Regions from separate parts of the Herbidospora sp. NBRC 101105 genome, predicted to be linked through region 1. Evidence: riboswitches for the same ligand, from Rfam matches in the RefSeq annotation. Region 1 holds a riboswitch; the other holds the start of a gene.
What was found. Region 1 has a riboswitch for glycine ahead of gcvP (aminomethyl-transferring glycine dehydrogenase). Riboswitches for the same ligand answer to the same signal wherever they lie in the genome.
Positions count from the first base shown of each region.

Region 2: another riboswitch for glycine. It lies ahead of gcvT (glycine cleavage system aminomethyltransferase GcvT); the one in region 1 lies ahead of gcvP (aminomethyl-transferring glycine dehydrogenase).

Region 1 is NZ_BSSX01000001.1:1,790,504-1,795,322, reverse strand. It holds gene gcvP (aminomethyl-transferring glycine dehydrogenase) at 1-2,773, opposite strand, end outside; glycine riboswitch at 2,810-2,911, opposite strand; glycine riboswitch at 2,912-3,007, opposite strand; gene QSK34_RS07830 (MerR family transcriptional regulator) at 3,048-3,668, opposite strand; gene QSK34_RS07825 (bifunctional nuclease family protein) at 3,815-4,285, opposite strand; gene ftsR (transcriptional regulator FtsR) at 4,371-4,819, opposite strand, start outside.
Region 2 is NZ_BSSX01000008.1:116,835-121,653, reverse strand. It holds gene QSK34_RS30245 (L-serine ammonia-lyase) at 1-424, opposite strand, end outside; gene gcvH (glycine cleavage system protein GcvH) at 435-824, opposite strand; gene gcvT (glycine cleavage system aminomethyltransferase GcvT) at 821-1,891, opposite strand; glycine riboswitch at 1,925-2,019, opposite strand; glycine riboswitch at 2,020-2,117, opposite strand; gene QSK34_RS30230 (gamma-glutamyl-gamma-aminobutyrate hydrolase family protein) at 2,134-2,826, opposite strand; gene QSK34_RS30225 (3-oxoacyl-ACP reductase) at 2,832-3,596, opposite strand; gene QSK34_RS30220 (aldehyde dehydrogenase family protein) at 3,604-4,819, opposite strand, start outside.

The DNA.
Region 1 (4,819 bases):
TGCGGCGGACGGGCACCCAGTACTTCTGGTCCCGCAGCGTGGCCACCGGGTAGGCGGCCTCGGTGCGGGTGTACGGGTGGTCCCACGCGTCGGCGGTGAGCACGTCGGCCGTGTGGGGGGCGTTGCGCAGCGGGTTGTCCTTGGCGTCGTACCCGCCGGAGGCCACCTTGTCGATCTCGCCGCGGATGGCGACCATCGCGTCGACGAAGCGGTCGAGCTCGGCCAGGTCCTCCGACTCGGTCGGCTCGATCATCAGCGTGCCGGCCACGGGGAAGGACATGGTCGGGGCGTGGAAGCCGTAGTCGATGAGCCGCTTGGCGACGTCGTCGACGGTGACGCCGGTCTCCTTGGTGATCGCGCGCAGGTCGACGATGCACTCGTGGGCCACCAGGCCCTCGCGCCCGGTGTAGAGGACCGGGTAGTGCGGCGCGAGCCGCCGGGCCAGGTAGTTGGCCGACAGGATGGCCTGCTCGGTGGCGGCCTTGAGCCCGTCGGCGCCCATCATCCGCACGTACGCCCACGAGATCGGCAGGATGCCCGCCGAGCCGTACGGCGCGGCCGAGACCTGGCCCACGACGCCGCGTCCCGGCAGGAAGTCGGCCAGGTGGGCCTTGACGGCGACCGGGCCGACGCCGGGGCCGCCGCCGCCGTGCGGGATGCAGAAGGTCTTGTGCAGGTTCAGGTGGGACACGTCGGCCCCGAACTCGCCCAGCTTGGCCAGGCCGACGAGGGCGTTGAGGTTGGCCCCGTCGACGTAGACCTGGCCGCCGGCGGCGTGCACCTTGGCGCACAGCTCGACGATGGTCTCCTCGTAGACGCCGTGGGTCGACGGGTAGGTGACCATGATCGCGGCGAGCCGGTCGGCGTGCTTGGCGATCTTGGCGTCGAGGTCGGCCAGGTCGACGTTGCCGTCGGCGTCGCAGGCCACCACGACGACGCGCATGCCCGCCATGACGGCGGAGGCGGCGTTGGTGCCGTGGGCCGACGACGGGATCAGGCAGACGTCGCGCTCGGCGTCGCCGTTCGCCCGGTGGTAGGCGCGGATGGCCAGCAGGCCGGCGAACTCGCCCTGCGACCCGGCGTTGGGCTGGATGGAGACCGCGTCGTAGCCGGTCACCTCGGCCAGCCAGCTCTCCAGTCCCTGGATCAGGTCGACGTAGCCGCCGGTCTGGCCGGCGGGCGCGAACGGGTGGATGGAGGCGAACTCCGGCCAGGTGATCGGCTCCATCTCGGTGGTCGCGTTGAGCTTCATCGTGCAGGAGCCCAGCGGGATCATCGACCGGTCGAGCGCGATGTCCTTGTCCTGGAGTTTGCGCAGGTAGCGCAGCATCGCCGTCTCGGAGCGGTGGGCGTGGAAGACCGGGTGGGTCAGGTAGCCGGTGGTGCGCTGGAGGTCCTGGGGCAGCGCGTCGTCGGTCGAGATGTCCAGGTCGTCCACCGACGGCCCCTCGACGCCGAAGGCCGCCCAGACGGCCTCCAGGTGCGCGGAGGTCGTCTTCTCGTCGCAGGCGACCGCGACGTGGTCGGCGCCGTCCTGCCGCACGTTGACGCCGCGCTCGCGGGCCGCCTCGGCGATCTCGGCCGCGCGGCCGGGCACGTGGGTGGTCACGGTGTCGAAGAACTCGTCGTGGACGACCTCGACGCCCCCCGCCCGCAGCCCGGCGGCCAGCACGGCGGCGTGCCGGTGCACCCGCTGGGCGATCCGGCGCAGGCCCTCGGGGCCGTGGTAGACGGCGTACATGGAGGCGATCACCGCCAGGAGCACCTGGGCGGTGCAGATGTTGCTGGTCGCCTTCTCGCGGCGGATGTGCTGCTCGCGGGTCTGCAGGGCCAGCCGGTACGCCGGCCGCCCGTCGGCGTCGACCGACACCCCGACCAGACGGCCGGGCATCTGCCGCTGCAGGCCCTCGCGGACCGACATGTAGGCGGCGTGCGGGCCGCCGAAGCCGAGGGGCACGCCGAAGCGCTGCGACGAGCCGATCGCGATGTCGGCCCCGAGGGTGCCGGGCGCCTCCAGCACGGTCAGCGCCAGCAGGTCGGCCGCCACGGTCACGACCGCCCCGGCGGCCTTGGCCCGGCCCGCCAGCTCGCGGAAGTCGGCCACCCGGCCGGAGGCCCCCGGGTACTGGACCAGGACGCCGAAGCACTCGGGCAGTTCGCCGGTGTGGTCGGACTCGACGAGGGTGATGCCCAGCGGCTCGGCCCGGGTGGCCAGCACCGCCTTGGTCTGCGGCAGGGCGTCGGCGTCCACGACGAAGACGTCGCTCTTGACCTTGGAGGCCCGGCGGGCCAGCGTCATCGCCTCGGCGGCGGCGGTGGCCTCGTCGAGGAGCGAGGCCCCGGCGACGTCGAGCCCGGTCAGGTCGCTGACCACGGTCTGGAAGTTGAGCAGCGCCTCCAGGCGCCCCTGCGAGATCTCCGGCTGGTAGGGCGTGTACGCGGTGTACCAGCCCGGGTTCTCCAGCACGTTGCGCAGCACCACGCCGGGCGTGATGGTGTCGTGGTAGCCCAGCCCGATCATCGAGGTCAGCACGGTGTTGCGGGCGGCCAGCGCGCGCAGTTCGGCGAGCGCCTCCGGCTCCGACACGGCGGCCGGCAGGTCGAGGGCGCGGGTGGTGCGGATCGACTCGGGCACCGCCACGGCCACCAGGTCGGCGATCGTCTCGTAGCCGACGGCCTCCAGCATGCGCGCCTGAGCGGCGTCGGAGGGCCCGATGTGGCGGGTGGCGAACGGCGGGGCGTCCAGGTCACGGAGCGGTGTGCGATCGGTCATGACAGGAACTCCAGGGCAGACGAGACCAGGGCGGTCTCCCCCTCTGTCATGGAACCTGAGAGCTTCACCGGACGCCGTCGGCCGGTTTTCCCCTTCGGTGAGGCGCCGCCTGGACGGCGGACCTGCTTTTCAGAGCTGCCTCGCCTGGCGGTACCGGGTGCCTGAGAGATTCCGGGGAGGTTTGCTCCTTCGGCGCCCCATCAGTGCTGATGGGGACTCTCCCGCGCAGGGTCGATGGCTACGACAACCTTACCCGTACCCGGGAGATGGAGCCTCAACCGGTGCGGCGGGCCCGCCTGCGCTGGGCCAGTTCGTCGGAGGGGTGGTCGGCCTCGTCAGTGTCGGGGCCGACCGCCAGTTCCCCCGGCAGCTCCGCGAGCGATCCCTCGACCTCGCGCCAGACCCGGCCGAGGGCGATGCCGAAGACCCCCTGCCCTCCTTGGAGAAGGTCGATGACCTCGTCGGCGGAGGTGCACTCGTAGACGCTGACGCCGTCGCTCATGAGCGTGATCTGGGCCAGGTCGTTGACCCCGCGGTCGCGCAGGTGCTGGACGGCGGTGCGGATCTGCTGGAGGGAGACGCCGGTGTCGAGGAGCCGCTTGACGACCTTGAGCACCAGGATGTCGCGGAAGCTGTAGAGCCGCTGGGAGCCGGAGCCCTGGGCCGCCCGGATCGTCGGCTGCACCAGGTCGGTGCGGGCCCAGTAGTCGAGCTGGCGGTAGGTGATCCCGGCGGCAGCGCATGCCGTGGGGCCGCGGTAGCCGATGTCGTCGCGCACCGCCGCGGGCCGCTCGTCGAACAGCAGACCCTGCTCGCCGGCGCGCTCCCGCGCCGACTCACGCTGAGCCGAGTCGTGCTGGTCGGCCTTGTTACCCTCGCCGCTGCTGACCGCCACTGCGGACCTCCGGCTTTCTCTCATCCCACGGTCTGATCTGGGGGTACGCGAACTACAACCGTGGATTCCCTTGCACCGTAGGACTGGGGAAAGGCACAGTCAACGACCGCCCCCGGCGCGTCGTGAAGGTGAGATAACCCCTCAACTCAACCGGCACGGCCGAAATCCTCGGGGCTGATGTTGTCCAGGAACTCCCGGAACTTCTCGACCTCGTCCTCCTGGTCATCGGCCATGCTGACGCCGTTCTCCCGCATGACCTCCTCGCTGGCGAAGATCAGCGCGTCGGTCCGCAGGGCCAGCGCGATGGAGTCGGAAGGACGTGCGCTTACCTCTACGCCGTTGGAGAACACGAGGTCGGCGTAGAAGATTCCGTCACGCAGCGCGACGATGTTGACGCGTTCGAGTGACACCTTCAACGCGCCCAGCACATTGCGGAACAGATCGTGGGTCAGCGGCCGGGGCGGCGGTTCGTCGGCCTGGGCGAGCGCGATCGCGGTCGCCTCGGTCATGCCAATCCAGATCGGCAGGTAGCGGTCGCCGTTCGCCTCCTTGAGAAGGACGATCGGCTGGTTCGAGGGCATCTCCACCCGGACCCCCACGAACTCCATCTGCAACACAGGCGCTCACTCTCCGGGATGCGGCATTTCACCAGGTATTCAACTCACCAGGCATTCAACGTAACACCCGCGCGCCGGACCCGCGTCAACGGCCGAGAGAGCCGCGGACGGCCCCTTCCAGCAGCGCGGCGTGGATACGTAATAACAACCCGGAGATCTCCCGTGCCGATTCCCCGGCATGGTCGACGGCCCCCGGGGCCCGGCGGCGCAGCAGCGGCGCGACGGCCTGTTCGACCAGGCCCGCCTCGCGTTCGGCGGCGGCCTTGACCGCGCGCAGGTGACGGGCGTGGAGGCCGAAGGCGGCCAGCGCCCCGACGGTGCGGGCGATCTCGAGGGCGGCCTCGTCGTAGAGCCGGGCCGTCGGGGCGATCAGGCCGTAGTCTTCGAGCTCGGCCAGCGTCTCGTCGTCGATCTCGGCCGCGGCGAGCAGCTCCTCGCGGCTGAGCCGCACCGACACCGGCTCGGCGTCGACCGCCCGGGGGCGGGCCGACTCGTCGAGCTGGGATTTGATCACCCGCAGCGGCAGGTAGCGGT
Region 2 (4,819 bases), on a different contig from region 1:
CCCGCAGCACGTCGCCGCTGTCGCCCCACGCGGTGAACCGCATGCCGTTGGGGTGGTGGGGCAACGAGACCTTCCGCTCGAACACCAGGTCGTCGCCGACCACGAAGGGCACCGAACGCTGCCCCATCAGCGACACCGTGCCGGCCGCGCGCATCGCGGCCAGCTTGCCGTCGACCGCGTCGACGTCGACGAGCTCGGGCTTCTCCCCGGACAGGCCCAGCAGCACGGCCTTGTCGCTGCCGTGGCCCTTGCCGGTCAGGCCGAGGGAGCCGTAGAGGATGACCTGCACCCGCACGGTCTTCTCCAGGAGACCGTCGTGCAGCAGGCCGCGCGCGAACTTGTGCGCGGCCGCCATCGGGCCGCCCGTGTGTGAACTGGACGGCCCGATGCCCACCTTGAACAGGTCGAAGACGCTGATCGCCATGGGCGGACGATCAGCTGTCGCCGGAGATCAGGGCGGTGTACTCCTCGGCGGTGAGCAGATCGTCGGGGGTGCCGGTGATGCGCACCTGGAACAACCAGCCGTCGCCGTAGGGGTCGCTGTTGACCAGCGAGGGGTCGTCGACGACCGTCGAGTTGACCGCGGTGACCTCGCCGCTCACCGGGGCGTAGATGTCGCTGACCGACTTGGTCGACTCGACCTCGCCCACCGCGTCGCCCAGCTCGATGTTCGACCCGACCTCCGGCGGCTGGACGTACACGACGTCGCCGAGCTGCTCGGACGCGTAGGCGGTGATTCCCACCGTGACGGTCAGACCGTCATCGAGCCCGGCCACCCACTCGTGCTCCTTGGTGTAGCTGAGCTCGTCGGGAATGCTGCTCACTTCTTCCTCCTGTAGAAAGGCAGGTCAACGACGTCGACCGGTTCGTGGGAGCCGCGGATGTCCACGGCGGCGGGGGTGGCGGTCACGTAGGCCATCGCGATCGGACGGCCGATCGACGGCGACGGGGCCCCGCTGGTGACCTCGCCGACCACGGCGCCGTCGGCGTCGACGACGGCGAAGCCGTGGCGGGGCACGCGGCGGCCCTTCATCACCAGGCCGACCAGGCGCTTCGCCGGTTCGGCCCCGTCGAGCGCGGCGCGGCCGACGAAGTCGCCCTGCTTGTCGAAGCGCACGACTCTGCCCAGACCGGCGTCCATGGGCGTGGTGGCCGAGGTGAGCTCGTTGCCGTACAGCGGCATGCCGGCTTCGAGCCGCAGGGTGTCGCGGGCGCTCAGCCCGGCGGGCACCAGGCCCTCGGCGGCCCCGGCCTCCATGAGCGCGCCCCACAGGTCCACCGCGTCGTCGGCCGCGACGAACAGCTCGAAGCCGTCTTCGCCGGTGTAGCCGGTGCGGGCGATCAGGGCGCCGACGCCCGCGACCGTGCCCGGGAGGCCGGTGTAGTACTTGAGGTTGGCCAGGTCGGCGTCGGTGAGCTTGGCGACGATCTCCTGGGAGCGCGGGCCCTGGACGGCCAGCAGCGCGTAGGCGTCGGAGCGGTCGTCGACCACGGCGTCGAAGGCCTTCGCGCGGTCGGTGAGCTCGCGGGCGACCCGAAGGTAGTTGGAGGCGTTGGCGCAGACCATGAACTCCTCCGGCGCCAGCCGGTAGACGATCAGGTCGTCGACGATGCCCCCGTCGGCCTCGCACATCATCGTGTAGCGGGCCCGGCCCGGCTCCAGGGCGCCCAGGTTGCCGACCAGCGCGTAGTCGAGGGCGTCGGCCGCGCCCGCGCCGGTCACGTGGATCTCACCCATGTGGGACAGGTCGAACAGCCCCGCGGCGGTGCGGACGGCGGTGTGCTCGGCCGACTCACTTCCGTAGCGCAGCGGCATCAGCCAACCGGCGAAGTCGGTCAGGGTCGCGCCGAGGCTCTTGTGCACCTCGTGCAGCGGGGTCGGTCGGGACATGAAGCGCACCTCGAATAAGGTCGGATGTCAGCATCCTCCCCCTCTGTCATGGGTGCCTGAGAGCTTCGCCCGAGTTTTGCCGGACTTTCACCTTCGGCGAGGCCACCGGCCTGCTTTCCAGAGGACACCTCGCCCGCACGGTCCTTTGCCTTGAGAGGTTCGCGGGGAGGGCTTGCTCCTTCAGGGTCCCTGGCCGGCTGCCAGGGCGCTCTCCCGCGCGGGATCAATGGTGTGCGGTCAGCCTATCTGCCCCGTATGGCCGGACGAAACCCGGCGCGGGTGACGAACGACCCGAACACCGGCGCCTCCTCGTCGGCCTCCGGATGCCACTGCACCGCCCACACGGTGTCGTCGAGCCTGACGGCCTCGATCGTGCCGTCGTCGGCGCGGGCGATCGGTTCCAGGCCCGGCGCCAGGCGGTCGACGGCCTGGTGGTGGTAGTGGGCGGGCGTGATCTCCCCGGTGCCGTAGAGCCGTCGCAGCGGCTCCTCCAGACGTACCGGGACCCGGCCGTAGACGCCCGGCGCGGGGGAGTGGCGGTCGGTGCCGCACACGTCGGGCAGGTGCTGGACCAGCGTGCCGCCCAGCGCCACGTTGAGCACCTGGAGGCCCCGGCAGATGCCCAGCAGCGGAATGCGGGCCTGGAGCGCGGCCTTGACGAGGGAGAACTCGGCGTCGTCGCGGAAGTCCCTGACGTGTCCCGTCCTCGGGTGCCGCACGCCGCCGTAACGGCCGGGGTCGATGTCGCCGCCCCCGGCCAGGATCAGGCCGTCGAGACGGTCGACGAGCTCGCCCGGGTCGCCGGCGGGCGGCAGGATCACCGGCTGCCCGCCGGCCCGTTCGACGTGCCTGACGTAGTCCCACGGCAGCAGGGCCGCGGGGGTGTCCCAGACCGTGAAACGCGCGGGTTCGGCGTAACACGTGATACCGATCACGGGCCTCACAGGGGCGTCACGTACGCCCCGGAGATGCCGCCGTCGACGAGGAACTCGGCGGCGGTGACGAACGACGCGTCGTCGGAGGCCAGGAACGCCACGGCGGCGGCGATCTCCTCGGCCCGCGCGAACCGGCCGAGCGGCACGTGCACCAGACGGCGCTGCGCCCGCTCGGGGTCCTTGGCGAACAACTCGCGCAACAGCGGCGTGTCGACCGGGCCGGGGCACAACGCGTTGACCCGGATGCCCTCGCGCGCGAACTGCACGCCCAGCTCACGGGTCATCGCCAGCACCCCGCCCTTGGACGCGGTGTAGGAGATCTGCGAGGTCGCCGACCCCATGACCGCCACGAACGAGGCGGTGTTGATGATCGACCCCTTGCCCTGTCGTTGCATGTAGGGGATCGCGTGCTTGCAGCACAGGTAGACGCTGGTCAGGTTGACCTCCTGCACGCGCCGCCAGGCGTCCATGCCGGTGGTCAGGATCGAGTCGTCGTCGGCGGGGGAGATCCCGGCGTTGTTGAACGCGATGTCGACGCTGCCAAACTCGGCGAACGCCGTGGCGAACATCCGGACCACGTCGTCTTCCTGGGACACGTCGGCCCTGACGAACAGGCCGCCGACCTCCTCGGCGGCGCTGCGGCCCGCCTCCTCGTCGAGGTCGGCGAGGACGAGTTTGGCGCCCTCCTCGGCGAACCGGCGCGCGGTCGCCAGCCCGATTCCCCCGGCGGCGCCGGTGATGACGGCGACCCGGTCCTGCAAGCGTTGCATGTGGTTCCTAATCCGTTGCGATGAAGACGTTCTTGGTCTCGGTGAAGGCGGCCAGCGCGTCGGGGCCGAGCTCACGGCCCAGGCCCGACTGCTTGAAGCCGCCGAAGGGCGTCCAGTAGCGCACCGACGAGTGGGAGTTGACGCTGAGGTTCCCCGCCTCGACGGCGCGCGCGACCCGGAACGCCCGGCCGACGTCGCGGGTCCAGATGGAGCCCGACAGGCCGTAGGGCGTGTCGTTGGCCCTGGCGACGGCGTCGTGCTCGTCGTCGAACGGGACCACCGACACGACCGGGCCGAAGACCTCGTCGCGGTAGGCCGGGTCGTCGTCGCCGGTGAGGATCGTCGGCGGGAACCAGTAGCCGGGGCCTTCGGGGCAACTGCCCTGGAAGTAAGGGTCCGACACGTAGGAGCGCACCCGGGCGAGGTGTTCGGCGCTGACCAGCGGGCCCATCTGGGTGTCCTCAGCCGTGGGGTCGCCCGTCCTGATCGCCTTCACGGCCTCGGTGAGCCGGGCGAGGAACTCGTCGTGGACGGAACGCTCCACCAGGATGCGCGATCGGGCGCAGCAGTCCTGGCCGCTGTTGTCGAAGACGGCCATCGGGGCCGACGCGGCGGCCTTCTCCAGGTCGGAATCGGCGAACACGATGTTGGCGGACTTGCCGCCCAGTTCCAGCGTCACCCGTTTGACCTGCCGCGCCGCCCGCTCCGCGATCAGCTTGCCGACCTCGGTCGACCCCGTGAACACGATCTTGGCGACGTCGGGGTGCTCGACCAGGCGGGCGCCCGCGACCTCTCCCGCGCCGGGCACGACCTGGAGCACCCCCTCGGGGAGACCGGCTGCGAGAGCCAGCTCAGATAGCCGCGACGCGGTCATCGGGGTCCACTCGGCGGGCTTCACGACGACGGTGTTGCCCGCCGCGAGCGCCGGGGCCGCGCCCCACATCATGATCACCATCGGGAAGTTCCACGGCACGATGATCCCGACCACGCCCAGCGGCTCCTGGAAGGTGAGGTCGACGCCGCCGGGCACCGGGATCTGCTTGCCGTGGTTGCGCTCGGGCGCCCCGGCGTAGAAGTTCAGCACGTCGCGGATGTTGCCGGCCTCCCAGCGGGCGTTGCCCACGGTGTGCCCGGCGTTGGCGATCTCCAGCCGCGCGAGCTCCTCGGCGTGCTCCTCGACCAGCGTGGCGAAGGCGCGCAACAGGCGGGCCCGCTCGCCGGGC